4 regions of the Pontibacillus sp. ABV4_188 genome follow, and region 3 is predicted to be linked to each of the others. Evidence: riboswitches for the same ligand, from Rfam matches in the RefSeq annotation. Region 3 holds a riboswitch; each other region holds the start of a gene.
What was found. Region 3 has a riboswitch for S-adenosylmethionine ahead of ACYX4O_RS11780 (O-acetylhomoserine aminocarboxypropyltransferase/cysteine synthase family protein). Riboswitches for the same ligand answer to the same signal wherever they lie in the genome.

Region 1 (7,544 bases), 1.3 Mb from region 3:
GTAATGTCTCGGTAAAATCGAGAACGTCGACTTCCTCCCCGTACTGAGCTTCAACGAGTTGCTTCACCTCTTCAATCGTCTTATCCCCATCGAACCCCCTCACCACATCAGCCGCTACCTCAGGCACTCGAATAAACTCACCCATAGCGGGATCACCGATCGTAAACTCCTCCCCATCTTGCTGAATGGACAAGTGACTGCAATCAGGAATATGTTCTTTTGTAAGGTTACCCATGGACAGCCCTCATCCCTTGTGCACATTGGACCAGTTCCTCTAAAGAAGAGATTTCGTCCAGGTGTTCTTTGCTACAAGTTGGGCATGTAGACACTCGTCTAAATTCAAATGGGCTTTGAGTCAATTCCATAGTTTCTGTGTTCAGTAGCGAATAGGGCTTTGACAATTCCGCGTATCCCGTAATGTATTTCACCACTTCAGATGCGAAGAAGCCTGTTAGCATTGAGACATGCGGGGCAAAGCCTGTATTTCTTCTTGAGAAGACCATGTTATAAACCGCCTTCAAGCGATCCTCTTCAGACTCTCCTTCTGAAAGACCATTTATAAGGCGGCAGTCATAACATGACCCAGCCGCTGGATCAAAGCGTTCCCATACCACCACTTTATTCATGAAACCTCCCTGATAAAATGGAACTCTCTTTATGTAACAAGCAGCATTGACCCATCTATTGGCGACAATAGCCGGGGTGTCGATCATACTCACCACGATATCACAGCCATCAATAATGTCTAATAAATCCGTGTGGGAGGTAATCTCACGGTTATACATTTTCACTTTCACGTCTGGATTAATCTTCTCCACTTTCTCTTGAGCAACTTCTGATTTCAGTCGGCCTACGTCGTCTTCATTAAAGATAAATTGGCGATTCAAATTACTGCGTCCTACCGTATCGAAATCCACACCACGAATTTCTCCGACTCCAAGACCAGCAAAGTAAGCCGTCGTCAAACAACCGCCCCCAAGACCAATGACAGCTACTTTAGCATCTTTCAAGCTTTGCTGATAGCTGAATTTGCTCTTTGAAAGAGAAGCAAAATTAGAGAAATAGTTCAGGTTGGCTTCATACCGCTCTAACTCAGAATCAAGGAAAGATTTCGGAGATTCCGCGTACTCCAGGAAACCTAACCCATCAAGAGAAGCAACAGCGTCATTTACTTCCTCTTCCGAAATCCCAAGTATTGAAGCAACCTCACCATTCGTTCGGGTCCCATCTAACAGCTCAGTAAGCCTATACACTAACCCATCTGGATCATTTATTACGGTTCGCTGCTCATTCATCCCTACCTCAATCGCTTCATCTAACTGAATAACAGGCCTTAACGTATTCTTAAATGCGACATTCATGAAACACCCTCCTCTTATAGAAATAGGGCCGTACACGATCTACGGCCCTTGTAATCTACTTAAATTGAATTAACTAAGTATCCTTCATACATTGCAGGCCTTAGCCAGCATAATTTTGTACGTATGTCGGCTTAAGTTTTTCCGTCTTTTTCACTTCGATTTTCATGAAGATGACCTCCCTACCGTGTAGTATAGTAAAGCTAGTTAATCGAATTCCTTACCCAGAGTATGGAATGTGTGTCGGCTTAAGCTTTTCAGTCTTTTTCACTTCAATTTTCATGAGTATTCCTCCTTCGTATAGTTTAGTAAAGCTATTTTTCTAATTCCTTAACCACCGTATGGAATGAATGTTGGCTTAAGCTTTTCAGTCTTTTTTACTTCAATCTTCAATAGAACTCCTCCTTTCAAGTAGCAACCTCATATGTAAGGGGCTGTACTTTTGATCTGAATTAATCATACAAAATATTCATACTTTTTTGAATAGTTTTACTACTTAACGAAATATTACAGATTTATAGCTATTAATTCCTCTTTATTTTTAAAACTTTTGTTCAAAGACAAAGATTCGGACGAAAAATGATCACTAAATTTACTATTCTGACCCCCTCATTTCCTCTAAAAAATAAATGAGTCTACCACAACTGGAAAACCAGCAATGATAGACTCTAGGTTTACATATAAAAAGGGCCTGGCTTCCTATCACAGATCTCACCCTGCTCATGAGCCATTGCCCTTTTTGACAAATTTATAATGGAACTTAATCTAAAAGAGAGAACTTAGAGAACAATCTCTTCATCATTTAATCCTTTAACGTCTCCTTCTTCACCTGCTATATCAAATCCGCCTTGGAACATACTAACACCTAGCGTTAATAGAACAGCTGCTAGTACAGTCATTAACTTTTTCACGGTAAGCCCTCCTTGGTTCATTTAAATTTATCATACTTAATTTTCGGATTTTTTTGAATACTATTGAGGTAATACAAAACATTACAAAAAATCGAGCGAAAATTCTTCGGATTGTTTAATAGTTTTGTCAAACTCACTATTTAGGAATTGTTACACTAAAATCTTTGCCCTTAGCCTGAACCTAATTGTATTTCTTTCTTCATATAATAAGCAGCTAATTTATATTTCCTATTCTTATAATAATAATCACCTAAACGTTCATAGAGACCTTTCAACTTATAATGGCAGGCTGATTCTTCCAATTCTTGTATTAAGTCATTCATGCCGCTTTCAAATTCTTTAAACCTCCCCTCCTTCTCAAAAATAAAAGCTTCTAATTCTTTCAAATAGTGCTGGTCCTGTTTGGTTTGGCAATGCTGCCTTGCGTGATCGAGTACAATTTTCGCTTCATCAATTTTATCCCGATCTATTAAACTTCCTATTAAAGAGCGGTATGGGAGAACAATATTATGCGTTTCTCCATTCGCTACCTTGGTTTCTATGGACTTCCTAAAATAATAGATAGCTGCCTCATAATCACCAAGTTGTTTATTAATGAGCCCACAATTATGCTGAATGCGACTTTTCAACTTCTCATTATTTGTCATGGAGACAATTTTCTCTCCCTTTAGAAGGTACTCCATCGCTGTTTCACACTCATTCATATCCCAATGAATGACTCCTATCATATTATACGTCTCGCCTAATTGATTCCATTCAAGCTTTTGCTGAAACACATCAAGACACTCTTTAGCTACTTCAATCGCTTTATAGTACTCTCTGTTCTGCTTATGTAGCAAAGAGATATTATAGAAGAACAACCCCTTCTCTAATTCATCCTGTGTGTGTGCGACAAGCCTATAATAGTGCTTTAAGCTCTGTTGAATATGGTTGTGTTGAAAGTGATACAACCCATAATAGTAGTCATAGAATGATAGGAGTATTGGGTCGTCTAGCTTCTCCCCTTCTTTTATATAAAGGTTTACTAATAGATGAATCGAGATCAATTGTTCTGATTGGCTCCCCTTTTTCATAAAATGGGCACCTTTAATGAGCGTATATAAGAGTTCACTGTACATACCTTGAACAACTTTGTCCTCCTGAGATTCCAATTGATGTATCAGGTTCTCTACTCTAGAGCCGTCCCCTTTAATAACCGCATCTCTTAGCTCAATAATTTGATCAATGAAAGCCTGATCGTGCTTTTCATATTCACACAAGTAGTCCTTATTTACCTCAAGCTTGTCTGCAAAAAGAACAAGAATATCTTGAGATGGGACGTACTTACCTGACTCGATATTGCTAAGGTGAGTAGATGAAACTACCCCAACACTAAGTTCACTCTGTGATAACCCTCGTAATTGCCGTACGTATTTAATTCTTCTCCCAATGTGCACCCTGATTCCCCCATACCGTAGTGAACTAGTTGTATGTGCTTAACAAAGATGCTGAAAATTCAAAAATATTTCCTTAGTATTAGTTTAGCAAACATTCCCTCATCCCGAATCAGGACGGAAGACCCCTTTTGACCTAGGTCATTAGAATCATCATAGGTATTCACCAAATGTGAACACGTCATTTTAAGGTGAAAGGTTTGAATTACATTTCGTTGACATTCCCATCATAAGAGCGTAAAATAATGATCAACAAAAAGTTAGAAAATTAACTCTTCTTATCAAGAGAGGTGGAGGGACTGGCCCTTTGAAACCTCGGCAACGGGTTCTAATGCGAATACCGTGCCAATTCCAAGCAGGTGAAAGCCTGAAAGATGAGAGAGCGGGACTCGTACACAGAACCCTCTCATCTCGTCTCAAGGACAAGTTGAGGGGGTTTTTTAGTACCTTCCTTCATATATATAGAAGGAAATTGGACGCGTAACGTTTAATTCCAAGTAACTTGGGTTGTTTAATCTGATATACTATTATAAAGAGGAGCTGAGTCAGGTGAGGTATGGATATTGGTTACCGATTTTCGGAGGATGGCTTAGAAATGTGGAGGATGAAAACATGCCACCAACATTTGACTATGCCAAGAAAGTCATTCAACGAGGGGAACAGTTAGGATTTGATACAACGCTTATTGCGGAGTTGTATTTAAATGATATAAAAGGAACCGATCAGGATTCCTTAGAAGCCTGGACAACAGCGGCAGGGCTTGCTGCCGTGACGGAGACAACCGAGATTATGGCCGCAGTCAGACCTAATTTTCATAATGCAGCAGTCACAGCGAAAATGGCCGCGAATATTGATCAAATCTCAGGAGGCCGCTTCACCTTAAATGTCGTATCCGCTTGGTGGCAAGAAGAAGCCAAACAATACGGCGGCTCGTTCACGGCACACGATGAACGCTATGATCGAACCGATGAGTTTCTAAGAGTGTTAAAATCCCTTTGGACTGAAGAAGAACCTGTCAGCTACAACGGTAAATTCTATTCCATCGAGAACACCCACCTTCATCCGAAGCCTATTCAAAAACCGTACCCTAAGCTTTACGCAGGTGGTGAAAGTCCACGTGGAAAAGAAACGATCGTCAATCATTGCGATGCCTATGTCATGCATGGCGGTACGGTCGATGAAATTAAGACGAAGATCAATGATATGAAAGAAAGACGCAGTGAAGCCGGGCAAGAACCGTTCCAATCTTTCGGAATGGCCGCTTACGTCATTTGCCGCAATACAGAAGAAGAAGCATTTCAGGAATTAAACCGGATTACAGATGTAAAAGATTCTGGAGCTTACGCTGGATACAGTGATTTCACAAGTAAGTCACAGCTTGAACAGCAAGTTGATCTGCAGGATTACTCCGTCTCAAACCGGGGACTGCGTCCAAAACTGATTGGCACACCAGATCAAATTGCTGATCGCATTTTACAATACGAACAAGCTGGGCTCGACCTACTCCTCCTTCAATGCTCTCCGCAGCTAGAAGAGATGGAGCGCTTCAGCCGGGACGTTATGCCACTCGTAGAGGAAAAACGCACACACTTCAAGGAGGTACCACAATGACAAAGATTTATGTATTACATGAAAATGACGAATGGACCGATCACTTAACAGGACGCCTGGAGGAGCTCGGCTTACCGTTTGAATTATGGCACTTAGACCAGGGAACGGTCGATCTAACAGAAGAGCCACCGGAAGGAATTTTCTACAACCGAATGAGCGCTTCTTCTCACACAAGAGATCACCGCTTCGCACCTGAATTCACAGAAGCCGTGCTAGCTTGGCTCGAACGCCACGGTCGAACCGTTGTGAACGGCAGCCGCGCCCTACGCCTTGAGCTCAGTAAAGTAAATCAGTATATGGCATTAAATCAAGAAGGCATCACCACGCCAAAGACGATTACAGCTGTTGGTAAAGATCAAATAATAGAAGCAGCTAAAAAGCTTGACCTTGCTCCATTTATTACAAAACACAACCGCGCTGGTAAAGGGCAAGGCGTACAGCTCTTCCACTCCATTAAAGCCCTTGAAGAATATGTATACGGCGAATCCTTTGAAGAACCCGTCGATGGCATCACACTTGTCCAGCAGTATATCGAAGCACCAAAACCATATATCGTCCGTCACGAATTCGTAGGCGGCAAGTTCTTATACGCCGTGAAAGTCGATACCTCAGAAGGCTTTGAACTATGCCCCGCAGACGCCTGCACCATTGATGACCTACACTGCCCAACCGGCACAGAAGAAACAGGCGGTGCGAAATTTGAGATTCTAGAAGGCTACTCAGATCCACTCATTGAGTCCTACGAAGCTTTCCTTGCATCTAATAACATTAAAGTAGCCGGAATCGAAGCGATTCAGGACCATAATGGTAATGTATACACGTACGATGTAAACACAAACACCAACTACAACTCAGACGCCGAATCCGTATCAGGCATATATGGTATGCTCCAACTCGCTACCTACCTAGGAGAACGTCTGAAAGACCAATACCCATCAGCAATCTCCACCCCTTAAGCAAAGCCTTACTGGCTTTGCTTTTTTATGAGAACTTTTAGCTGAAGTAGTTAAATGCGGATGGTGTTGAAAATAAGGGTATCCACATGCGACATGTTTCCGTTCCCCCCCTAATACGGTAAAGGTGGTTCGGGAAATTGCGAGACTCCTGCGGCAGTAGGAGCCTAGGGGAGACCCCGGAAAGCGCGTAGCGATTGAGGAGGCTCCCCAGCTCGCCGCGGAAAGCGAGTGATTTCCCGAACCACCTTTCGCTCCAATAACGCAAACGGAAACCTCACCATATATACAGACTTCTTGGGTATACTACCTGTTAGAAGATCGATGGAGGGATACCTAATGACAAAGCGAGCAGTATTTCTTGACCGGGACGGGGTCATCAACGAAGTTCTGACCGACCGTGTCAAATTCGTCAATAAACGTGAGGACTTGTTCTTCCTCCCACGTGTTCCTGAGGCTATTCAGATGCTGAATGAGTCAGGCCTTTTTGACTTAATCGCTGTGATTACGAACCAGGGCGGCGTTGGATTAGGATATATGAAAGAAGAAGAGCTTCAGGATATTCACACATATATGATAGATGAACTAAAGAAGTTAGGTGCAGTGGTTGATGAGGTATGCTATTGCCCTCACAAGCCAAAAGAAGGCTGCGATTGTCGGAAGCCAGGTAGTAAAATGATTGAAGACATCGCTAAGGAACACGGTATTAATTTGTCTACTTCTTATATGGTTGGTGATCGAGAGCCGGATATTGAAGCTGGACAAAACGCCGGCACGAAAACCGTCTTCCTAGGTGAAGACTACGGGCTTGCAAACGCCACCTTCCCCACCCTCTACGACGCAGCCCAGTGGATCATACAAGACGCTCAAAGCCATTCATAACAACACCAGACACGCTTTAGCAAACTAAAGCGTGTCTGGCACCGTTTATTGCTCTAGCGTGGTAAAGTGAGCTTCTTTTGATTAAGTAAAAGGGTGCATTAGGGTGAAACGTTTCTCTTCTTCTTTTCGTCTGAACTAAGTGAGGAATACGAAGGGAGAGGTTGTTATGAGAGGATATGCTATTCTTACTCTTGTACTTAGCTTGATTGTACTGAGCGCTTGCCAGAATGAGGCTTTCGATATTGAGGCGACATCCATTAACGTTTATGAAAACCAACTGGGTTCCGGAACAGGGAAGTTGCAATTCACGATTAAGGACCAAGATACGATTAACGACTTACTCGTTGACTTAAGAAGGGCTCGTACGAACGATGTTTCAAATGTTGATATGGCGAG
Region 2 (7,544 bases), 770 kb from region 3:
TGATCCAAAATTGATCTTCTTAGACGAACCAACATCAGCTCTTGATCCAATAGGAAGGAAGGATGTCCGTGATTTAATGCTTCATTTAAGAGATCAAGGGAAAACCATTTTCTTGAATAGTCATTTACTCAATGAGGTAGAGTCAGTTTGTGATCATGTATCTATTGTACATAAGAGTGAACTAATCGTTCAGGGGAAATGGCGTGAACTCATGATGGTGGAAGCACAGGTTGAAATTATGTCATCGGTTGAAGCTGAGTCAAGAAATCTTGATTTTCCTGACTTTGTTCGTAATGTAGAAAGAAAGGAAGCTGTAAATGGCCGATCTAAAGCATTATATCAATTGAAGAGGGAAGAGGATATTCCGAAACTTGTCGATTTCTTGGCGAATCATAAGCTTCCAATCTATGAAGTAACACCCGTTATCCCTCATTTAGAAGATGTGTTTATGCATTGGGTGAATGAAAAGGAGCGTCGTTATGTGGACCATCGCTAAGTTAACGTTTAAAGAAATTGTATCCAAACGCATTTTCCTTATTACAATGATGATGACAGCCGTGTTTCTTATTTTATATGGAATAGCTATACATTTTGCAGTTAAGGATTGGAAAAGTTTTGGAGCCTCTACCGTAGACCAAATGATGCAGCAACAGCTATTTTCCTCTCAATTATTAAGCATAGGGCTTTATTTCTCATCGTTCATTGTTGCTTTGCTCTCCATTTTATCAAGTGTAAGTGCAATCGCTAGTGAAATAGATAGTCACCAAATCGATACGTGGCTAATGCGACCTATAACGCGTACACAGTTTTTGTTTGGTAAAGTAATTGGTCTTGGAGGGTTGTTAATTGCTTACGCGGTTTTTTTATTTGCGGGCATCATTATTCTGCATCAAGGCATAGGCGGCGAAGTTGTATCCCTGGATTTTACCATTAGCCAAATTGTAAGTGCTGTAGCAACGTATATGTTACAACCCCTTGTTTTAGTAACGTTAGGTGTCATGTTAAGTAGCCGAATGACAACGCTAAATGCGGGGATTGTGTTAATTATCCTGTACGGTTCTGCTTTTATAGGAGGGTTTGTAGAGCAAATTGGAACTATAATGGAGAAGGGAGCGCTTGTGAATATAGGCATTATTTCAAGCCTCATTTTTCCTGTAGACGCTATGTACCGTAAAATGACTGTATTCCTATTTGATACAGCGGACAACCCTGTCAGTCTTGCTCAGCAGGGGATGTTTGCAAGTGCATCTACTCCTAATAATGTGATGATTCTTTATACCATTATGTATGGATGTATTGCGCTCGCAGTAGCGATTATATTATTCCGAAAGCGTGATGTGTAGGAGGGAGTCACATGGGAAAGTGGATGTCTATTCCATTATTTACGATTTTCTTTTTATTTCTATTATTTGTCTTTACAAAAAAGGAGACAATGGCGGGACAATTGTACGTTTTTGATTCATTTTTATAGTTCACAAGTATTAAAAAATGACGGGATACATACATCCCGTCATTTTTAGTAATTTTATGCTGTTTTCTTAAAACGTGGAAATCCAATTGCAATTGCAATGATACCGGATATAGCTATTAATATAGGATAGAAAGAGTACGGCAGTAATTCTATTGGTGATAGGCTTCCAATTTGGGCTGCAGTTAATAACTGTGCTCCATATGGAATTAAACCTTGAACCGTACAAGAGAAGATATCGAGTAAACTTGCTGACTTTCTGGAATCAATCTCATATTCATCAGCAATGTTCTTTGCTAATTGTCCTGTCGTAATAATCGCAATTGTATTATTTGCTGTAGCTAGGTTTGTAGTTGCTACAAGGCCAGCGATACTGCCTTCAGCACCTTTTTTAGAACGAATTCCTTTTGTAAGTGTATAAAGAAGGAATTGAATCCCACCATTGTGTTGAATCATGGCTACAATCCCGCCAATAATAATAGTAAGGAAAATTAATTCCGACATCGAGTTAATCCCTGATGTAATGTTTGTCATAAAAGCATCAAGAGAGTATTCCCCACTGACTCCTCCAATGATTCCAGAGAGCAGAATTCCGCCAATGAGCACGGCCATAACATTCAAACCTGCTAACGCCCCCACTAAAACGCCAATATAAGGAATAACCTTTAACCAATTGAAACTGTCTGCCTCAACAGAAGAGGTTCCACCTGAAGTGATCACAATTAAGACTATAATAGTTGCAATGGCTGCAGGAAGAACGATAAAGAAGTTCGCTTTAAACTTGTCTTTCATTTCCGTTTTCTGTGTTCGAACCGCTGCAATTGTCGTATCAGAAATAATCGATAGGTTGTCGCCAAACATAGCGCCACCAACTACTGCTGCAAGTGATAATGCCGCAGTGAAATCCGTTTCAGCACTAATTCCGACAGCAATGGGTGCTAGAGCACTAATAGTACCAACTGATGTCCCCATAGAAAGTGATATAAAGCCAGCAATAATGAAAATTCCAACTATAATTAAGTTTTCAGGAAGATAGGTTAATGCCAAGTTTACTGTAGACTCTACTGCTCCAATACTGCTTGCCACCGATGAGAAAGCACCAGCCAATATGAAAATAAAAACCATAATCATAATGTCAGGGTGGCCTGCACCTTTTGCGAATTGCTCGACTTTCTCAAAGGTTGGCTTTGTTCGATTTTGCAGGATTGCTACAATGGCTGCAATTAGGGCTGGAATTAAGATTGAAATATAATAGAAATCACCTGTTACTATTCCGGATCCTACAAAGATAACTAAGAAAATGAATAAGGGTAACAGGGCAAGTGGATTCCCTTTGTTTATATTCATGTTGTTGCACCTCTTTCTTGCTTGTTTATAATATTGTGTGAAAAATGACATGTGATAATCAAAAAAAGCCCCCTTCTTGATCAGAAGAGGGCTTTTTATTTAGAGCTCCTCTTCTCATCTATCAAGTGTAACCTTGCTGGATTTGGCACAGCACTCATTAATAATGAGCCCGCTGCCGAGACATCGTAGGGCCAGTCCCTCCGCCTCTCGTGATAAGAAGGAGTATTCATTTTTGTTTTACATGCAATGTCTAAGTTTACTTATTACATGTTTTATTGTCAATGAAAGAAGAAGAAATGATGCATTAATAGAATTTACAAAAAAGTAAGATAAAAGGCATGCCTTTGTGGGTTGGAAGATCCTAGATTAAACTAATTGGGGACAACTCCCTAAATAATACTGCGCTTAGAACGTGTACTAAAGTTTCATTTTTCTTTATTACCTACATTTTCCTATTACAATGAAAATGGAGTTTTGAGTGGATTTTGTAGAATGTTTATAAAGAAATATGTCTTTTTTGAAAACAAATTGTAATATAAACGTAACTTTATGACAAAGAAACTTTTGGTAGAATAGTCGTAGAAGAAAAAACAGACGATACTAGAAGAAAATGGAGTGGGGAATATGTTGAAGAAAATTGTAGCATGCGGAATGGCGGTAATGTTTACGTTTAGTGGCGCATCTGTAGCTGGGGCGGCTAGTCAAGATGATTTATTAAATGTAGCTAAGAATCACATAGGTGTGCCTTATGTATTTGGTGGCCAGAGCCCTAGTGGATTCGATTGCTCAGGATATACACAATATGTTTTTAACAAAGTGGGTATTTCAATCCCTCGTACAACTGGAAGTCAAGCAACAGTAGGACAAGCAGTTAGTAAAAGCAATATGAAGCCAGGAGACCTAGTATTCTTTGAGAACACATATAAAGCAGGCATCTCGCATGTCGGGATTTATGTGGGTGGTAATAAGTTTATTAGTGCTACATCTAGCAGGGGAATTGACATTGTTTCACTTAGCAACCCATACTGGGGACCTAAGTTTGCTACAGCGCGCCGTGTAGCAGGGTTAAATGCAAACAGTTTGTTTGCTGATGTAAATGAAAACCATGTGGCTTATGAAGCAATTAAGGCTTTAGTGAGCAGTGAAATTATTAAAGGGTACCATGATGGTACATTCAAACCTAATAAGGATGTTACTAGAGGGCAAGCAGCTGCTTTGTTTAATAGAATCATTGATCATGAAGCATCTGATAATACGACATTCCCTGACGTAGACCCTAATCATCAATTTGCTAATGATATAGCAGCGATGGAAGAGCTAGACATCATTAACGGCTTCTTAAATGGAGAATTTAAACCAAACGAAACAATCACATTCAGTGAAATGACTACAATGGTACTGAACTCGTTTGAAGCATCAGGTATTGCTAAGGACCAAAGTATAAAGAGCTATTCCGCAGAAAATGTCTCCCGCGCCGATTTTTCTTCAACCTTATATGAGACGCTTTACCAACACCAATAGAAAGTCTATTTTACTGTACGGTTATAACTCCCCTTTGGTTTCAAAAACCAAAGGGGAGTTTTTATATTCTATTGTTCTTATACCCAGCTTGCTAGTTCTATAAACTAGTATAGATGAATCGATACGCAATTTAACTTTTGGCTTTGTTCATGTTTATTGTTGATTTTATACTCCTTCCACATAAGCCCCCTTATACGGAAGGATTGAAACTGAGACATTTTAGTATGGAAAGGGCCGTTACGATTATGAGTGCTTGGACTTGCTCGGGGACAACTCGTTTTCTGCGGGGAGCTGGGAAGCCTCCTCGTTCGCTGTCGCTCTCTGCGGGGTCTTCCCTAGGCTCCTTCCCCCGCGGGAGTCTCGCAGTCCCCGAGCAAGCCCCGACTTTTAAAGAGGTGAACGGCCCCCGTAGGTAGCATCAGGGGGGCTGAAGTCACCCCATATAGCATGTTTTGTTAACCCTTATATGGTAAAGGTGGGACTGGAAACTGCGAGACTCCCGTGGGCAGAAGAGCTTAGGTGAGCCACAGGAAAGCGATTGGTTTCCAGGCCCACCTTATGCACAATTGAAGTTAACGAAAACATTCTCTCAGCTTTGAGTGTTCATGATTACTGCTCTATTGTTAAACATACTTGTGATAAAAAGGTTACGATCAATTTATAGTTCGAATGAACCTAGCGGAGTAAGGTTTCGGGCCATAAGAACTAGTACTCTAGTACCTAAAATTATCAGAATATTGATATATTTCTAATTATTGATTATGATGAATATAACTTACATCCTATATTCGTAATATGTTTGGGAAAAATTGCAGATATAATCCAGTCTTTATGGCTATATTTATAGATTTGCTTTCCCAAATGAGTAAACGGTTGTGAGAGGGGTAGTTGGAACATTTGAAGCATATACTCTAGCAAAGGATGTTGCTTCACTAGAGAGTGAGTTGATATTAAATCTTAAAAGGGTCTGAAGTAGGAAAAACAATTAAATTACATCGGTTAAACCAAAATCGTACTCTTGAAGAAACGGCTCAGGGAATTTGTTCAATTTCTTATTTAAGTAAGATCGAAAATGGGCTTACTAAATCAAGTGAGGAAATTGTTCAGCTGCTCTTACATCGCCTGGATATTCCAGTTGAAGTGCTTGAAGAAGGTGTAGATGAAGAGTTACTCGAACAAGAACTACACGAGTGGTACACCGTAATTATGCATAGAGAAACGGACCAAGCAACAGAATTATATGTAAAGTTAAAGCAAAAAATGAGCACACTCTCAACTCCGAGTATACTAGCTTTGTTTAAGTTGTATGAGGTTCGCTATCATTTGTTGATGCGTCACTTTTCAGAAGTACCCGTTTTATTAGATAAGTTAGAAAGGATGCAGGACCTATTTGAAGAGAAGCATCAGTACTATTATATGAAATTCTCTGGACTGTATCATAATATGCAAGAAAGATTCAGAGAAGCTCAGCAGTATTATAAGAAATCATTAGCACTTGCTCATCAAATTACACTTAGTGATCATGAGCGGGCTGATTTGTATTTTATATCAGCTATTAATGAATCTTCCCTTCAAAATGTGACGTTATCGCTTCATTACGCTAGGTTAGCCTTAAACCTGTATACAGTCCAATTCGACTTTAAACGAAGTGGTGATTGCCAGGTTTTACTTGGAATATGCTATAAGCGAATTCACCAATTTGAACAAGCAGAACAGTGCTTTCAACTAGCTGTAAAGGCAGCAGGAAACTTGCAAAGCTCTTATTTAAAAGGGATTGCTTACCATAATTTAGGTTCGCTTCATGCAGCTCTCAACCATCATGAAAAAGCAATTGATTACTTTGAGAAAAGTCTAGTGTATAAAGATAACTATAATGTAAAAGGAAAGTTGACTAGTATTGCTTCCATTGTGGAGTCACTTTTTGAGCTAAGTGAACGGGGCAGGGCGTTGGAATGGATCGATCGAGGATTGATTATGATCGAACAACAAAACGACTTCAAAATCCTACGCTATTATTTTCAGGTATATAAATACCGGGTTCTTGAGGATCTCATTAGTCTAGAGCATTATTTAAAAGAGACAGTTATTCCTTATTTTATCGATAATGAAAACCAGTTTTATATCGGACTATACTGTGAACTGTTGGCTGAATGCTTACAAAAAAACAAAAGGTATAAGGATGCTTGTTACTATTTAACTCTAGCTAATGAATCATATAAAAAATTATCAATTACGTAGAGGGAGAGTGGGAAGTATGAAAAAATGGATGATTTCAGTTTTGGCAGTAGGGGCAATTGCATTCTCAGCACTAGGAGGGTTCTCGGCAACTCAATTAGCACTTGATGAAGAACCAGAACCGACAACAATTGAATTGACAGATATTTAATCTTAAAATCCCCTAGCTCTTAAGAGCTAGGGGATTTTAGTCTGTAATAGAGAAGGTGTTTAGGTCACTGCAATCCTTCTTAGGAAGAGTGAACGGGGGAACTTGATTTGATTGAATTCCTTCTTCTATTATTTATAACTTTGTAAAGATACATAACAATAAACACAAACAGACCCATTACAAAATATAAAGGTTTATATCCAAGTAGGGAGACTACGACACCTAAAACATAAGAGCCAGTTGCAATTCCTGTATCAAAGAGTGTAAAGAAAGTTGCTGTTGCGTGTCCGCTTCGATGGTGATCAGCAGACTGAATAGCTAGTGTTTGGAAACAAGGGACAAGGCTTCCGTAGCCTAGACCGATTAGTGTAGCTGACAGCAAGAGCATAAAGGAAGAAGTCGTCATACTTAGTGTAAATAAACCTAAAGCAAAGAGAATTAGGGATGGGTAAATAACAATGCTTGGGCCTCTAGAGTCAAAGATACGCCCAACGAACGGTCTCGAAATAAGCATTGCAACAGCAAATACAGCAAAGAAGAAACTTGCTGCTTCTAGTAATCCCAGAGATTTCGTATAAATAGAAATATAAGATATAACACTAGAGTAGGTGAAAGCTAGTAAACTTCCTACTAATGCGATGGGTAAAGCATTTATTTCAAATAAATCATGCAGCGTTACTTTTTTCTTCTTAGAAGGTTCATTCATAACAGGAGCAGCTACAAAGCTAGTGAAAAAGAGAGCTCCTGCTAAAAGGGATCCAAGTACAATAAAGAGTGTTGAGAAAGAGATCCAGTTTAAAAGCGATAAAGCCAAAAAAGGAC
Region 3 (7,544 bases):
TGACTGACTTGAAAGCCGTCTGGCATTTTACGAAAACCTCCAGACAAATTGTATTGACTTATTCTTTAGTTGGTTTAGTAATGATTGGAGCTACTGCTATTGATTCTTTAGAAGCGGCATTTTCGAAAAATGTATTATCTTTATCCGATATGGATTATGGATTTTTGGTAAGTATAGCGGGCACGGGGTATATTTGCGGTTCTTTGGCTATGATCGTCCTTGCTGAACGTTTGGGAAACCGTTTATTAGTATGGGGTGGGGCAATTCTTGTAGCTTGCGGGTATGTAACCTATGGATTCTCGACGATCTTCATTCAAGCTGCAGCAGGATTCTTTCTCCTTTCCTTCTTTATGGCCTGGGTGCAAACTGGATTTAACACATATGTTCAGCAGTCGGTTCCAACGCCTATGATTGGGAGAATCTCCAGTGTATACGGTTGGGTCGAAGCACTTCTTACAATATTTGCGACAATTGTTATAGGAATGTCAGCAGAAATTGTTACCATCCAAAGTTCTGTAGCGCTTGCGACCCTTTGTGTCTCAGGAGTCATTGTTATTCTCCTTTGTGTATATCTATATCCAAAAGGTTCTTCCACTCAATCAAGTAAATACCAATATTGAATAAAAGAGGCTCTCTTCAACGAGAGCCTCTATTTCGAGGAAGATGGTAATTCGTATCGTTTACCAATCGTAATCCCATCAAGCAATGGGATCTCTTTCTCGACAATTTGTTGAATGGTTTTACCCGTCAATTCACCTGACTTATTTACCGTTATACTTCGTGTTAGATAAGTTACTTGTTCAGCTTCAATACTTAGAGGTGGCTGTGTCCCTTCTTTGTTACGAGTAATGTAACTTGGATACATGAGGCTGACAAAGCGTTCGTTTTGGGTATCATTTCTTATTTCTAAATTGATAGTAAATGTAATTTTTTCCTCACTCTCGTTTGTTACATGGTAGGAGAAATTTTGAATGGAAATCGGTTCATCTGACTTTTGAACCGATGAGCAAGAAGAGAGAAGAAAAGTAAGGATGATAAAAGCTCCCAGCCATTTCGGGTGCATAGAAAAGACTCCAATCTGTAAATCCTTATTATGGTATGATGAACCCTCACTAAGGGGCCCTTCTTATCAAAATCATGTATAATTATTAGCTTAGGCAATTTGATTTAATGAGTCAAGTTCTGTCAAGGTTTACACGATTAATCAAATGTTATAGATTTTACTCCCATATCCATCTGGTTTAATTTAACCATAAATGTTAAAAAGCTCAAAGTTAAAGTAACTTTGAGCTTTGTCTTCATTTATTGGAACTGATGAACGCTGCTATGGGACGGTTGAAAAATAGTAATAAAATCTTCAATCATACCACTCGCAGTGGACGAAGCTCCTGCTCCGGGACCGGATAATGTTAAGGAGCCTGCCAAATCGGTATGAATGACCACACCGTTTTGGACACCATCATTCGAGTAAAGAGGATGCTGTTCTGTAAGAGGAATGGGTTGAATGGATGCTCTAACATCCCCATTTTTCCATTCAATTGTGGCCACGTGCTTTATTTTTTTATCCATAAATGAAGCTTCGAGGATTTGAGTAGGGTCAACTCTATCAATTCCTTCTACATATACATCGTCCCAGTTAGGTTGCTTTCCATAAAGGAGCTCGCTGATAATCATTAATTTGTAAAAGGCGTCGTATCCTTGTATATCATTGGTTGGATCTGCTTCGGCATATCCTCTTTGTTGGGCTTCTTTAAGTGACTGCTCAAAAGAAGTCCCATCTTCTCTCATTTTGGTTAAGATAAAGTTCGAAGTTCCGTTTAAAATCCCTTCCACTTTTTCAACCTGGTTTACTTGTAGGAGCTGTTGAAGAGTGCGGATAACAGGGGTTCCTGAAACGGTTGTCGATTCATACCCTAAAGAAACTGAATGTTTACTTGCTAATTCTTTTAACTCATTTCCGTGTACGGCGAACATTTCTTTATTGGCTGTAACAACGTGCTTGCCTTGTTCAATTGCTTTTTTACAATAGGTGAAGGAAGGCTCTTCCCCAACAATTGCTTCAAGAACAATGTCTATATTTTGAAGAAGTAAACAATTAAAATCCGCTGTTACAAGAATGGAAGAAGGGATCTCGCGTTGCTTTTTTAAATCTTGTACTAGTACTCCCGTGATTTCAACGGGTTCTCCAAGTAGTGCTTGGATTCTTTCTTGATGAGAATGAACAATTTCTATTACCCCTTTTCCTACTGTTCCGTAACCTAGTAACCCAATTCGTATCGTCATGATGAGCCTCCTTGATCAAGTTGTGCGAAATAATACTTTATCCTGTTCTTTATTTACACTTGAGGTGCGAGCGTGAATAGCATCTTGATATAAATTATTTGTTTGAAGGAATGAAGCATGTTGGTCTTTTAATGACTGTAATTGACCCTCGCTAAGTGTATTCGATTGATAGGCAAAGAGCTTTGTATTAAGACCTATTTGTACCGGAGAGTCTAGTTTTTCAGTAACATAAACAATATCAGCCCCGTGAATAGCCTCGTTTTTAAGTTTAAATCCTAATCGAGACAATTTTGAACGTTCTTCTTCAGAAGCACCATTACCAATAATTGCGATACTTTTAGGCCGAACGGTCGTTTCATCTCTGTAAAGGCTTGATTGTAAGATAACAGAGGATGATGGTACCGAAGGAGATAGGCTCGTTAAACCTGTAGCTTCTTTGATTGCTTGTTCTAAGTCTTGTAACAGATCATGAGTTGATTCAAGTCCAACTGATAACCGAATTAAATCTTCTGTTACCCCTGTTTTCAATAGATCTTCCTCATTCAGCTGCTGGTGAGTCGTTGATGCGGGGTGGATAATGAGTGACTTCGCATCTCCTACATTCGCTACATGAGACCACAAGTTAATCGTATCAATCACTTTTCTCCCTTCCTCGCGGCCACCTTTAATTCCAAAAACAATCATGGAGCCTGCACCTTGACCTAAGTACTTCTCTGCTAGCTGATAGGATGGATGTGAAGGAAGTCCGGGATAGGAAACCCATTCCACACCTGGGTGGTTCTCAAGATAGGTTGCGATTTCCTTTGCATTTTGAACATGGCGTTCGATGCGTAAGTGCAACGTTTCAAGTCCTTGCAAGAGATGGAAGGCATTGTGTGGACTTAAGCAGGCACCAATATCTCTAAGCAGTTGAACCCTTAATTTGATTGCGAATCCTGCCGCTCCCACGTCAAGTCCATACCTTAGTCCATGGTAACTAGCATCTGGCTCAGTGAAGCCCGGGAAGTTCTCATGATTCCAGTCAAATCGACCTCCATCAACAACAACACCTCCAATAGAAGTTCCATGGCCCCCAATCCATTTCGTAGCCGAGTGGACAACAATATCCGCACCGAATGAAAGAGGTTTGCAAAGGATCGGCGTTGCAAAGGTGCTATCTACAATAAGGGGAATGTGATGTTCATGTGCGATGTCAGCAACTGATTCTATATCTAATACGTGTAAGCTAGGATTACCAATTACTTCAGCAAAAATTGCTTTTGTCTTAGTTGTGATGGCATCACGGAATTGTTCAGGATCTGTGCTATCGACAAAGGTAACATTAATTCCATATTTAGGGAGTGTTGTGGCGAAGAGGTTGTAGGTGCCCCCGTAAAGGTTCGTAGAAGCCACAATTTCATCACCAGCACTCGCGATATTCAAAATAGCAAGTGTAATGGCAGACATGCCAGATGAAGTTGCAACTGCTGCTACTCCGTCTTCTAAAAGAGCAACCCGTTGCTCGAAGACGTCCACTGTTGGGTTGCCAAGACGTGTATAGATGTTGCCTGGTTCTGCTAATGAGAATAGGTTTTGAGCGTGATCGGTGTCGTTAAACACATAAGAAGTGGTTTGATAAATGGGTACAGCACGAGAACCAGTTGTTGGATCAGGTTGTTGTCCTCCGTGTAAACTAAGTGTTTCCTTTTTAAATAAATAGGGGTTATAAGTCATAACAATTCCTCCTTGGTTAATAAGTCTAGGAAAAATTGCCATACAGGTGAGGGAAAAGAAGAGGGCATATAAAAAACCCTCTTCATAAGAAGAGGGTGTATGTAACAGTCCTCATCTTATCTTCCAGATCCACAGACCTGTAGGATGTAGCACCACTCAAGCACAGATTGCTTGAAGGTTGCCGGGCTTCGCAGGGCCTAGTCCCTCCGCCACTCTAGATAAGATATTCATTTTGTCTTTCATCATATGAGCTTGTTATGGATTATAGAACAATTTATGAGCACCGTCAATACATATTCAGACCATTTTTTATTTTCTGAATCCTAGTTACTCTAAATATTTTCCATTAAGCGCTTAGCGATTCGCCTATAATCATCTGCGTCAACGCCAGGGGCAAATTGTTCTGGGATATCGTCTAAGTCCGGAATAGGTGCTCCTTTAGGGGAACCTTCGATGACTTTTAGCGGTTCCCCTGTTTCTGGATTGCTTCCTTTCCAAATTTGTTTAACATCTTTGTAGTCTGTATCACTAAATGTGTATAGAATATTGTTTAATCCTTGTTCTTCATATTTTCTGGCATAATCGAATTTTGAGTTATCAAGATTAGGAACAGGTAGCATTTTCGTTACATCTACTCCTGTTGCGATCTCCAATGCTTTGGCATAGGCAACGACATGAACGCCTCCACGAACGAGTAAATAACCGATCATTTCTCTAGCTGTGGGGTGATCTGTCATCTCATACACTCTCATTTTATGAGTTCTGGCCCCAAGTTCTAAGAAGAAATTGTGTAAGAGATCCAATACCAGATTTCCACTATTAAATACATTATCTCCTGACCAAGCATTTCCCATTGAATCTCCTACTAACGCTGTTTGAGCGGTTGAAATAAATTGGTACGTGTTACGGGCATCTTTGCCAGCTTGCAGAGGTGTAATATCAGGAGGACCAGGGAACGTGTTATCTTTTGAGAGCAGGTTAATGGATGTTGTCACTAGTTCTACATGTCCCATCTCTTCGGCAGTAATACTTGCTACTAAATCGTAAAAGGGTTTTAACTTTTTCTTTCCGCGGAAGTTAAAGGATTGGAACATATAGTTATTAAGTGTCGACATTTCACCAAATTTACCGCCTAATAATTCTTGCACAGCTGCCATTGCGTTTGGATCACCGCGTTCTGGAATAGGTAATTCTACTAATATACGATTTTCTCGTTTAAACAAAAGAACACCTCCTTTTTTAGTTTAGGAAGAGGGGAATACCCAAACGATTTGCTGAGTTCGAATGAAAAACGGGGTATTATTCATTTCGACTACGATATGGTCCGGCAGTACATTTGTCAGCTTTCCTCGTATTGAACCTTGCGTGGTCTGAACGGTTACCTGGCTCCCTGTGACGGATTGAAGAGTTTGGTAGACATAGGGGTCATAAAAGGATTGTAAATAAGATGAGTTATCCATGTGCTTCTCTCCTTTGCTGTCATCTCTTGAACACTTTATGCCTGTTTAGGATTGTCCTATCACCAATAGGGTGAGAAGAAAAGCTTAGTCTGTTCTTTTGTGCTTTACCTTGCTACAATAGGACATAAATCTAAGAAGAGTAGGTGAGCCAATTGGGAAAAACAATACTTTTTGATGTTGATGGTGTTTTACTAAGTGAACATAGGTATTTCGATGCTTCAGCGTTGACGGTGTGGGAGCTTGTACATAGCAATAATTATTTAGGGCTTCAATCTGACCGATTCCATACAGATGTAACAGAGAATGAAGTAGGAGACCTTCGAGCGGAAGTTTTTCAGGATGATGAAGTACTTTATCTGATTAAATCAAAAGGGATTAATGCAAACTGGGATATGGTGTACTTAACGTTTTCTTTCCAACTGATTCGCTTGTTGTCTCAGTTAAGCGAGACAAATGGGGAATATGTAAAGAAAGTGCTGCAAGAGATGACGTTAAATCGCGAGACACTTCAAGAGATTGGAAAGGAACTTTATAAAGCTGGAATAGAACCAGACTATAAAACGTTCGTTCCAGTTATGAAAGAGTCAGAAGCAATGCGAGGTGAATTACTCACGTACTTAAACCATGTTGCTTATGAAATGACAGGTATTGAGACGATGGCATTTACGCGTAACAGTGAACTTTGGGAGCTTGGGAGGGAGACTTTCCAAGAATGGTACGTTGGTGAAGGGTTAACGGAGAAGTCTATTGGACGTCCAGCTTATCAGAAAGGGAAAGAAGGATTTATCCATATCGAAACCCCCTTGGCTACAATAGAAGAACTTGATGAACTATTTACGAAGCTGAAAGAAGAGGGCCATACTCTAGGTATTGGAACAGGCCGACCAGCTCTTGAAACAGTAGAGCCTCTAGAGAATCTTGGTATTATCTCTTACTTTGATCGTAACCGCATGGCCACAGCATCTGATGTGCTAGAAGCTGAAAAGAAACACGGAGAGAAAGCCCCGTTAGCTAAGCCGAATCCGTTTACGTACATGTTCGCGTGGTTAGAACGTTCAAGTATTGAAGAAGCACTAATGTATACATTTACTGAAGAAGAGAAAGACTCTGTAGTCATAGTTGGTGACTCCTTAGCAGATGGTCTAGCTGCACAAAGCCTTGGCTGTCACTTCGTAGCTGTCTTAACCGGACTCTCAGGTCAAAAAGCAAGACATGAATTCGAACAAAATAATCAGCACAACATCATCAATAATATCAAAGACCTTTATCAAGCTTTATAACGTAAATGCTTTAACAAAGTAATGCGGTGACGCGTGCCAGACACCCTTCAGCGCTTTAGTGAAGTAGTGGGTGTCTGGCACCGTTTATTGCTTTAATTAGATAGTGTGATAAAGTGATGTTTTATCATAGAGAAGATAGAGTAGGTTTTCTTATTGTAGGTTATAGAGAGTAGAAGGTGTTCATAGGATAATAGCGGAGGGGATTCTATGCTAGAGTTATTCTTATGGACATTGGCTAGTCTGATCGTGGTTATGGTAAGTTCGGCGTTCGGTATGCGAGAGTTGTTTGTAAATAAACGTTGGTGGTGGCCGTCTGTTACACTCTTATGCCTGACAATATTGTGCGGCACTATTGCAGCCTTAACTAGTCTTTTTGCTTCACAAATCATAGAACTAGACAAGCCGGCGAAAGGTTTATACTACACCGTCCGCATAATGTTTGCTCTTAGTATTTCTAGTTTTACGGCATATTTAATCTTTATGTTGAAGGGGAATAGGGAGACATTCAACTTACCGAAGAAGTTAAGGCTTGTGGAGAACCGTCAGCAAAAGAAAGAGGGTGCATCTCAATAGATGCACCCTTTTTTTATTAACAAAATTGGTCGTATGCGTTGGTTAAGTTTGCTACAATCTCTTCAACTTCATGATCTTCAATCTCTTCGCGAGGAATAAAGTGAACAACTTGGCCTTTTTTCATTACAGCCATAGAAGGGGAGGATGGTTCGTAGCCTTCTAAATATTCTCTCATACGATTGGTCGCTTCTCGGTCTTGTCCGGCAAAAACAGTCACAATGTGGTCAGGGCGCTT
Region 4 (7,544 bases), 960 kb from region 3:
CATTAACAAGGGTTACTGCTTGACTCAGGGCTGCTCCTCCACCAAAGGCCGCTGCCACGCCACACGCTTCCATCATCTCTTCTTTTGTAGCTCCATTGTCCAGACATCCCTTTGAATGGTAAATCATACAATACTCATCTTGAGCAACGACAGCAATAGCTAAAGCCATAAGCTGCTTATCTTTTTTTGAGATTTGTCCTTCTTTAAAACAAGCCTCTGAAAACTCACTAAAGTGATGAGCTAAGTCTGGCATCTCTTTTTGAAATAATCCCATACCATGCTTGTACGTGAATAAAGCTTTTTCCGTTGAGTTTTGTGGTTGATGCTGTTGATCCATAAAAAATCCCTCCCAGGATAAAAGTAACTACCACTATTATGAGCGATGAGTTTACATTCTATCCAAGGAGGGGTAGGATGATCATAATTATTTCACAGGTACGATAGCACCTTTGTATTCTTCCTCAATAAAGGAACGGATTTCTTCAGATTGAAGAACTTCTAAAACGGTTTGTAGTGCTTCACTATCTTTGTTTTCCGTTTTGCTAACAAGAAGGTTAGCGTACGGAGAGTCATCCCCTTCAATAAATAGGGAATCTTCGGTAGGATTTAAACCTGCTTCAATTGCATAGTTCGTGTTAATAGCCACTAGAGCATCCTCTTCACGCTCATAGTTTTGTGGAAGAAGTCCTGCGTCTACATCCGGACTGAACTTTAGGTTTTTAGGGTTTTCAGCAATATCGTCGATTGTTGCTGATTTCTTTTCAACGCCTTCTTGTATCGTGATAAGACCTTGTGTTTCAAATAAGGAAAGAATGCGTCCATGTTCAGATTCAGAACGACGCATGATAACTTCTGTGCCTTCTGGAATCTCATCTACGTTTGTAATATTTTTAGAATAAACACCCATCGGTTCGTTATGAACTGGTCCAAGGCTTGTGAAATCATATTCAAACTCTTCCTTTTGCTCGTTTAAATATGGTGTGTGTTGAAAGTAGTTAGCATCAATAGCGCCACTAGCTAAATCTTTATTAGGAAGAATGTATTCTTGATAAGTTTCAATCTTAAGGTCAATTCCTTTATCCTTCAGAATCGGTTTTGCTTCCTCCAAGATCTCGGCGTGAGGAGTACTAGATGCACCAATAACCACTTCCTCTAGTTTTTCCTCAGAATTGCTTTCCCCGCTCTTATTCTCTGTTTCAGATCCATTGCTGCTTGATTCATCCTCTGCTGAGCCACATGCTGCTAGCGCGAATATGAATAATGCACTAAGAAAAAGTTTTAAGAATTTTTTCATCGTGTAACTCCCCTTTTATCGTTTGTCTAATTTGTTTGATATAAAGTCTCCAACGAATTGGAATATGAAAACAATAATGACGATTAAAATTGTGGCTAAGAATACGACATCAAAGTCCCAGCGTTGGAACCCTTTAAGATAGGCCAGATCACCAAGACCCCCGGCTCCTATGACACCTGCCATAGCTGAGTAGCTAATTAAGTTAATAGAAGTAACCGTAATACCTGAAACTAAAGCTGGCATCGATTCTGGAAGTAAGACTTTAAAGATAATGGTAGAGGTCTTAGCTCCCATAGACTTAGCCGCTTCTATTACACCTTTATCTACTTCTTTAAGAGCAATTTCAACGAGACGACCATAAAATGGTGCCGCTCCAATAATTAAAGCAGGAAGTGCCGCATTAGGTCCCCTTATTGTCCCAATCAGAAATTCTGTGAACGGGAATAAGAGTAAAATTAAAATAATAAACGGAATGGCCCTGAACACGTTCACTATCGTTGCCACTATAAAATTCAATGGTTTGTTAGCCCATATATTTTGCTTTGATGTTAAATAAAGTAATAAACCTAGCAACAATCCTAAAATGAATGTTCCGATTACAGAAAGAGCCGTCATGTACAACGTTTCTTCCGTAGCCGTTACCAGGTCCTCTACATTTGCGTTTGGAAACAACTTATGAAACATGATGATTCACCTCTACTTGCACGGACGTTTCGGAAATATATTGGATTGCCTTATTGATATCTTCTTCTGCCCCATCCATATGAACATAGAGCGTTCCATAAGCTCCTTTACTGGTTTGAGTAATCTTCCCTTGTAAAATGTTAAAGCTAACAGAAGGAAATTCTCTCGATACCTCACTAATTAAAGCTTGGTTTGTTTTCTCACCAACAAAGTGTAAACGAACAACTTGTCCAGTTTGATACTGAGCTATGATGGTCTCCACTGCTTCATCTTGGTCTTGGTCTCCCATGATTTGTTCTACAAATCGTTTCGTTACTTTCTCTTTCGGATGAAGAAAGACATCTAATACATCGCCTTCTTCTACAACTTTACCTTCTTCCATCACCGCTACCCGATGAGAGATTTTACGAATAACGTGCATTTCATGAGTGATTAAGATGATCGTTAAATCTAACTTTTCATTAATATCAACTAACAAGTCTAAAATCTGATCGGTTGTTTCAGGGTCGAGGGCAGACGTTGCTTCATCACACAGCAGAACTTTTGGTCTGTTAGCAAGGGCTCTTGCTATACCTACCCGTTGCTTTTGTCCACCACTTAGTTGGGATGGATATGCATCTTCCCTGCCAGCTAGCCCGACTAACTTAATCAGTTCATCAACTCGTTCTTGTCTTTCCTTTTTTGGAGTTCCTGCAATTTCTAAAGGAAACGCAATGTTTTCTCGTACTGTACGAGACCAAAGGAGGTTAAAATGCTGAAATACCATCCCAATCTCTTGTCTAGCCTTGCGGAGACTCCCTGCTTTTAAACTTGCTATATCTTCACCATCTATGACGATTTCACCGCTAGTAGGATCCTCTAATCGGTTAAGCAGTCGAATAAATGTACTTTTACCAGCACCGCTATACCCGATCACTCCATAGATTTCTCCTTTTTCAATGTTCAAATTAACATCATCAACCGCTTGAACTTGTGTGGTCCCAGATTGGAATATTTTCTGTAGATTCTTGATTGAAATCACGGTTGTTCCTCCTTTTCAAATACAAAAAAGTTTCAGGAACTTTTCTATAAGCTCCCTAAACAAAAAAACCTTACTATCCCACAAGAGGACAGAAAGGTTTATATAAACCGATTCGTCCTCTCATCTGTCTAAGCCATGCTTAGCAGGATTTGGCACCTTTCAAACATAGTTTGATGGTTGCCGGGCTTCAAAGGGCCAGTCCCTCCACCTCTCGTGATAAGAGTAAAATCCTTTATTCAATTAACGCTTTAACTCTTTTAAGTCTAGAAAGAATTCTAGCACGCGCTTCAACATTCAGTCAATATAAAACTTTCACTCAATTCTTTCATCTAAAAGATTCTATAAGCAAATTACTATTAAGGAGCTCTTCGTCAATAAAAAAACGTTTCCCAAAGAGAGGGAAACGTTTGTACGCACGCTCTCTTATCATTCAAGGCTCACGCCTTGCAGGAATTAGCACCGTTCCTATAAAGGATGGTTGCTGGGTTTCAAAGGGCCAGTCCCTCCACCTCTCCAGATAAGATCTGAAATCGATTTTAAGTTAAATTATATGTTAGCATGGTGATATTAAAGTAGTCAATTCAAATTAATTAAGGAGGCAACGGACATGCAAGCACCTCACTTTAAGCTCCCTGCAATAGATGGCACCCATTATGATTTGGAACAAGACCTTGGAAAAATCATCGTACTAACCTTTTGGGCTTCTTGGTGTCCCGACTGTTCAAGAGATCTTCCGAAGAAAGAGCAATTCTTTCAATCCTTAAATCGTGAAGACCTCAAAATGTTAACGATCAACGTAGCCGGAAGAGAAGGAAACACAGAAGAAGGCGTGGCATTTGCCCACAAATTCCTATCTCAACCTACCCTAGTAGATCGAGGTACTGAGGTATTTGACCTTTACGGAGCTACAAGATTACCAACAACAGTGGTCATCAACAAACAGGGCCAGATTGAAGCCACATTCGGAGACGAAGCTGATGTAATGGAAATTATGAAAACAATTGGTACGTTAATATAAATAGCAATAGCTTGAACAAGGGCTCTTTTTTGTGTAGTCCTTGCTTGACCAGTCAAAGTTCGATCTTTTCTCTACATTGAATGACATGATTCACTAAATTATTTCTCGGGAAATCTTCATTCGTCATCATTCTCATGCAGAAATAAAGGCTGTCCTACTATAGGACAGCCTTTATTTATTGATATTGATTCACTTTTTCATAGAGATAAGGTACTGATTGAAATGCATAAATCTTTTCAAGAATCATACCTTTTTGGACGATTAAAAGACATGGAACACTCTCTATTTCATATTGGTTCATAAAATCAGGGTGAATTGCTGCATTCAACTCTCTAAACTCAGTTCCTTTTACTGCCTCTTCTAATGTCTCAAGCATCCTTCTAGCCAAATGACACGTCCCACAAAAAGGACTATGAATAAAAAGAAAATCAACATGGTTTTCACTCTTATTTAGCTGCTCTAAAGGCCTGTTGGTTAAAGTTTGCAAAGAATACCACCTAACTATGTTAAGAAGATCGGATCAACCGATATGCTTCTGCTCACCAAAGCTTGGGCTAACTCAGGCTCAGGCGTCGCAGCCACTTCTCTAAACGAACGATCTATATAAATATGCTCAGCGTGGGGAAGTTCGAATGATAGTTGCTTCCGTAACTTATGGCCTGAATGATCTTCATCCACTAATATAAATACATCTTTATGATCCAGATCATAATCAAGAATGAGCTGTTCCAGCCGTTCTACGCCTAGCGTCCCATTTGTGCATATGATCTCAACATCCTCGTTAATCACTTTTTGGATTTGTTGTTTATCAGTTTTCCCCTCTACGATAATCACTTTTTCAAGTGCACTGATTTCGTTCATCGCAACCACCTGTCTTTTTTCCAACGTAAGTGTTTCTTATTACTATATGTGATTCGGTCCGAGAATTCTCACTTTATAATAAAATTAATAATAAATAGGCCACAATCTGATATAAAATACTTTTTCTATTTGAAAAGGGGGATAAATTTGTATAAAGAAATGGCAGTGGAACCCCACTGCCATCACCCTTAACACCAACCATTTTCATCATCGCAATCTACATACTTATCAACTCGTGAAGGATCACTTGTCCCTCTCCAAGACTGATTCTGTTGTACTTGCTTAGTGGTGTTTGTAACCTTCATACCCGTTCTTGATGCAGAACGGCTTCTCGCTGAGGAAGACTGTTTTTTCTCCATCTTAGTTCACCCCTTACACATAAGGTGTCCTAGGATAGACCAGAGTATGATACCAATATTAGTCTTCAGCGATCATTTCTTGATATTTGTCAGCAGTCATCAATTTCTCAATTTCAGATTGATCAGATGGTTCTACAATGATCATCCATGCTTTTTCATATGGAGCTTCGTTAACAAATTCTGGGCTGTCATCAAGCTCATCGTTGATTCCAACAACTTTACCAGAGATCGGTGCGTAAAGTTCAGAAACGGTCTTAACAGATTCAACGCTACCAAAAGGCTCATCTGTTTCAATTGTATCTCCTACTTCAGGTAGTTCTACGAATACGATATCGCCTAGCTCTGATTGTGCGTGATCCGTAATACCGATCCGTACTTTGTCTCCTTCTACTTTCACCCATTCGTGTTCTTCTGAATAATACAATTCTTTTGGTACGCTCATTCATAACCCTCCATTTATACTTTTACATTCTTAATGTATTAAACACGGCTCAAAGAGCCAAATGTTTTGATTATCAGTGATCTACTTCCAAGTATTTTCAAACGTTTCCTCTTTAAACCCAACTGTTACTTGATTTCCATCTGTTACAATTGGACGCTTAATTAACATACCATCAGAAGCTAACCAAGATCTCATCTCAGCTTCACTCGCGTCTTGAAGCTTGTCCTTCATGCCGAGTTCACGATATTTCTTGCCACTCGTATTGAAAAACTTCTTTGGTAGTAAACCACTCTGTTCGATTAACGTTTTCAATTGCTCTTCAGATGGCGGATGTTCAACAATATGTACTGTTTCGTAAGAGATGTCTTGATCATCCAACCATTTCTTTGCTTTTTTACACGTACCACATTGTGGGTACCAGTAAACCGTTAACGCCATAGAAGGACCTCCTTTTCTGTAATATGTGCCCTTATTTTATCATATTTTACTGCAGCTTCCTAATTATTAGACACACAAATATGATGTGATTGTTAAGCATATCCCATAACAAAACCCTCCCCTAAGTTCGTATATAGGAGAGGGTTTTAATGATTTATAAATTAAAGAACGTATTTCTCTTCTTGAATAACTTTTGCTGCAACTTCACGCTTCTTCTTAATAACGTTTGTTGGAGTATGACGTGTGAGTTTGCGAAGTGCTGATAGCATCATTCGTAAAGAATCGCCTTCTTCACTTGCAATTAATGTTTCTTTAGCATGAGCTTCAATGCGATTAAATGATTCTTGCGTGTACACTTGGGTCATTGCTACCTTATGCATATTCTTCTCTTTACCGCTTGATTGGATCGCTTTCTCTGTTCGAAGGATAGCAGATTCCATATTGTAGATCTCACCTACGATGTCTGCAATATTAACTAGTATTTCTTGTTCTTTCTCAAGCTTTTCGCCAAATTTCTGAGCAGCCAATCCTGCTGCTAAGAGACCGATTTTCTTAGCGTTCTTTAACAAGTATTTCTCTTGCTCTAACGTTTCTGTTCCTGGCTCTTCTGGCATCATCATCATAAGCTCTTCCTGAAGAGTTTGAGCTTTCTGAAGAAGAGGTAGTTCACCTTTCATTGCTTTCTTTAAAAGGGTACCTGGTACAATCATACGGTTGATCTCATTTGTACCTTCGAAAATACGGTTAATACGAGAGTCCCGATACATTCTTTCAACTTCATATTCAGCCATAAATCCGTACCCGCCATGGATTTGCACCGCTTCATCCGTAACGTAATCCAGTAGCTCTGTGCCAAATACCTTCGTCAATGAACACTCAATCGCGTACTCAGCAATCGCTTCTGCTATTGCCTTGCCGTCTTTTAGTTGTTCGTCGCTCAGTTTACCCATTCTTTGTTCGAATAAGCCCACTGTACGATAAACAGCACTTTCGTTGGCATACGTATTAGCTGCCATTGTTCCAAGCTTTTCTTGTGTTAACGGGAAGCTAGAGATCGGTGTTTTAAACTGCTTTCTTTCGTTCGCATATTTAACAGCTAGTTCAAGAGCACGTTTGGAGCTACCTACGCCACCGATCGCCAACTTGTAGCGTCCAACATTTAAGATATTAAATGCGATCACATGCCCACGACCGATTTCCCCTAAGACATTTTCTACAGGTACTTCCGCATCTTCTAAGACCAGAGTACGGGTGCTTGAGCTCTTAATGCCCATCTTTTTCTCTTCAGGCCCTGTTGAAACTCCTTTATAATCTCTCTCAACAATAAAGGCTGTGAATTTATCTCCATCAATCTTAGCGTATACAACAAATACATCCGCGAATGCAGAGTTTGTAATCCACTGCTTCTCTCCGTTTAATACATAGTG

Region 1: another riboswitch for S-adenosylmethionine. It lies ahead of ACYX4O_RS04945 (LLM class flavin-dependent oxidoreductase); the one in region 3 lies ahead of ACYX4O_RS11780 (O-acetylhomoserine aminocarboxypropyltransferase/cysteine synthase family protein).
Region 2: another riboswitch for S-adenosylmethionine. It lies ahead of ACYX4O_RS07720 (Na+/H+ antiporter NhaC family protein); the one in region 3 lies ahead of ACYX4O_RS11780 (O-acetylhomoserine aminocarboxypropyltransferase/cysteine synthase family protein).
Region 4: another riboswitch for S-adenosylmethionine. It lies ahead of ACYX4O_RS16665 (methionine ABC transporter ATP-binding protein); the one in region 3 lies ahead of ACYX4O_RS11780 (O-acetylhomoserine aminocarboxypropyltransferase/cysteine synthase family protein).

Annotation. Positions count from the first base shown of each region.
Region 1 covers NZ_CM149975.1:971,297-978,840, reverse strand. The annotation lists gene ACYX4O_RS04965 (hypothetical protein) at 1-235, opposite strand, end outside; gene ACYX4O_RS04960 (HesA/MoeB/ThiF family protein) at 228-1,361, opposite strand; gene ACYX4O_RS04955 (hypothetical protein) at 2,138-2,269, opposite strand; gene ACYX4O_RS04950 (helix-turn-helix domain-containing protein) at 2,440-3,705, opposite strand; SAM riboswitch class I at 3,978-4,083, shown strand; gene ACYX4O_RS04945 (LLM class flavin-dependent oxidoreductase) at 4,252-5,313, shown strand; gene ACYX4O_RS04940 (ATP-grasp domain-containing protein) at 5,310-6,269, shown strand; gene ACYX4O_RS04935 (D-glycero-alpha-D-manno-heptose-1,7-bisphosphate 7-phosphatase) at 6,606-7,148, shown strand; gene ACYX4O_RS04930 (hypothetical protein) at 7,315-7,544, shown strand, end outside.
Region 2 covers NZ_CM149975.1:1,521,704-1,529,247, forward strand. The annotation lists gene ACYX4O_RS07710 (ABC transporter ATP-binding protein) at 1-496, shown strand, start outside; gene ACYX4O_RS07715 (ABC transporter permease) at 480-1,343, shown strand; gene ACYX4O_RS07720 (Na+/H+ antiporter NhaC family protein) at 1,526-2,866, opposite strand; SAM riboswitch class I at 2,927-3,034, opposite strand; gene ACYX4O_RS07725 (C40 family peptidase) at 3,440-4,336, shown strand; partial or broken gene ACYX4O_RS07730 (helix-turn-helix domain-containing protein) at 5,321-5,467, shown strand; gene ACYX4O_RS07735 (tetratricopeptide repeat protein) at 5,477-6,574, shown strand; gene ACYX4O_RS07740 (hypothetical protein) at 6,591-6,722, shown strand; gene ACYX4O_RS07745 (MFS transporter) at 6,802-7,544, opposite strand, start outside.
Region 3 covers NZ_CM149975.1:2,290,753-2,298,296, reverse strand. The annotation lists gene ACYX4O_RS11795 (MFS transporter) at 1-620, shown strand, start outside; gene ACYX4O_RS11790 (hypothetical protein) at 650-1,063, opposite strand; gene ACYX4O_RS11785 (homoserine dehydrogenase) at 1,303-2,283, opposite strand; gene ACYX4O_RS11780 (O-acetylhomoserine aminocarboxypropyltransferase/cysteine synthase family protein) at 2,299-3,996, opposite strand; SAM riboswitch class I at 4,110-4,221, opposite strand; gene ACYX4O_RS11775 (manganese catalase family protein) at 4,329-5,219, opposite strand; gene ACYX4O_RS11770 (YuzF family protein) at 5,241-5,456, opposite strand; gene ACYX4O_RS11765 (HAD family hydrolase) at 5,609-6,736, shown strand; gene ACYX4O_RS11760 (hypothetical protein) at 6,944-7,309, shown strand; gene ACYX4O_RS11755 (BrxA/BrxB family bacilliredoxin) at 7,326-7,544, opposite strand, start outside.
Region 4 covers NZ_CM149975.1:3,249,661-3,257,204, forward strand. The annotation lists gene ACYX4O_RS16650 (carboxymuconolactone decarboxylase family protein) at 1-337, opposite strand, end outside; gene ACYX4O_RS16655 (MetQ/NlpA family ABC transporter substrate-binding protein) at 425-1,294, opposite strand; gene ACYX4O_RS16660 (methionine ABC transporter permease) at 1,310-1,978, opposite strand; gene ACYX4O_RS16665 (methionine ABC transporter ATP-binding protein) at 1,968-2,999, opposite strand; SAM riboswitch class I at 3,117-3,222, opposite strand; SAM riboswitch class I at 3,420-3,523, opposite strand; gene ACYX4O_RS16670 (TlpA family protein disulfide reductase) at 3,607-4,017, shown strand; gene ACYX4O_RS16675 (thioredoxin family protein) at 4,193-4,522, opposite strand; gene ACYX4O_RS16680 (ribonuclease M5) at 4,519-4,878, opposite strand; gene ACYX4O_RS16685 (hypothetical protein) at 5,067-5,237, opposite strand; gene gcvH (glycine cleavage system protein GcvH) at 5,296-5,679, opposite strand; gene ACYX4O_RS16695 (arsenate reductase family protein) at 5,761-6,117, opposite strand; gene ACYX4O_RS16700 (acyl-CoA dehydrogenase family protein) at 6,279-7,544, opposite strand, start outside.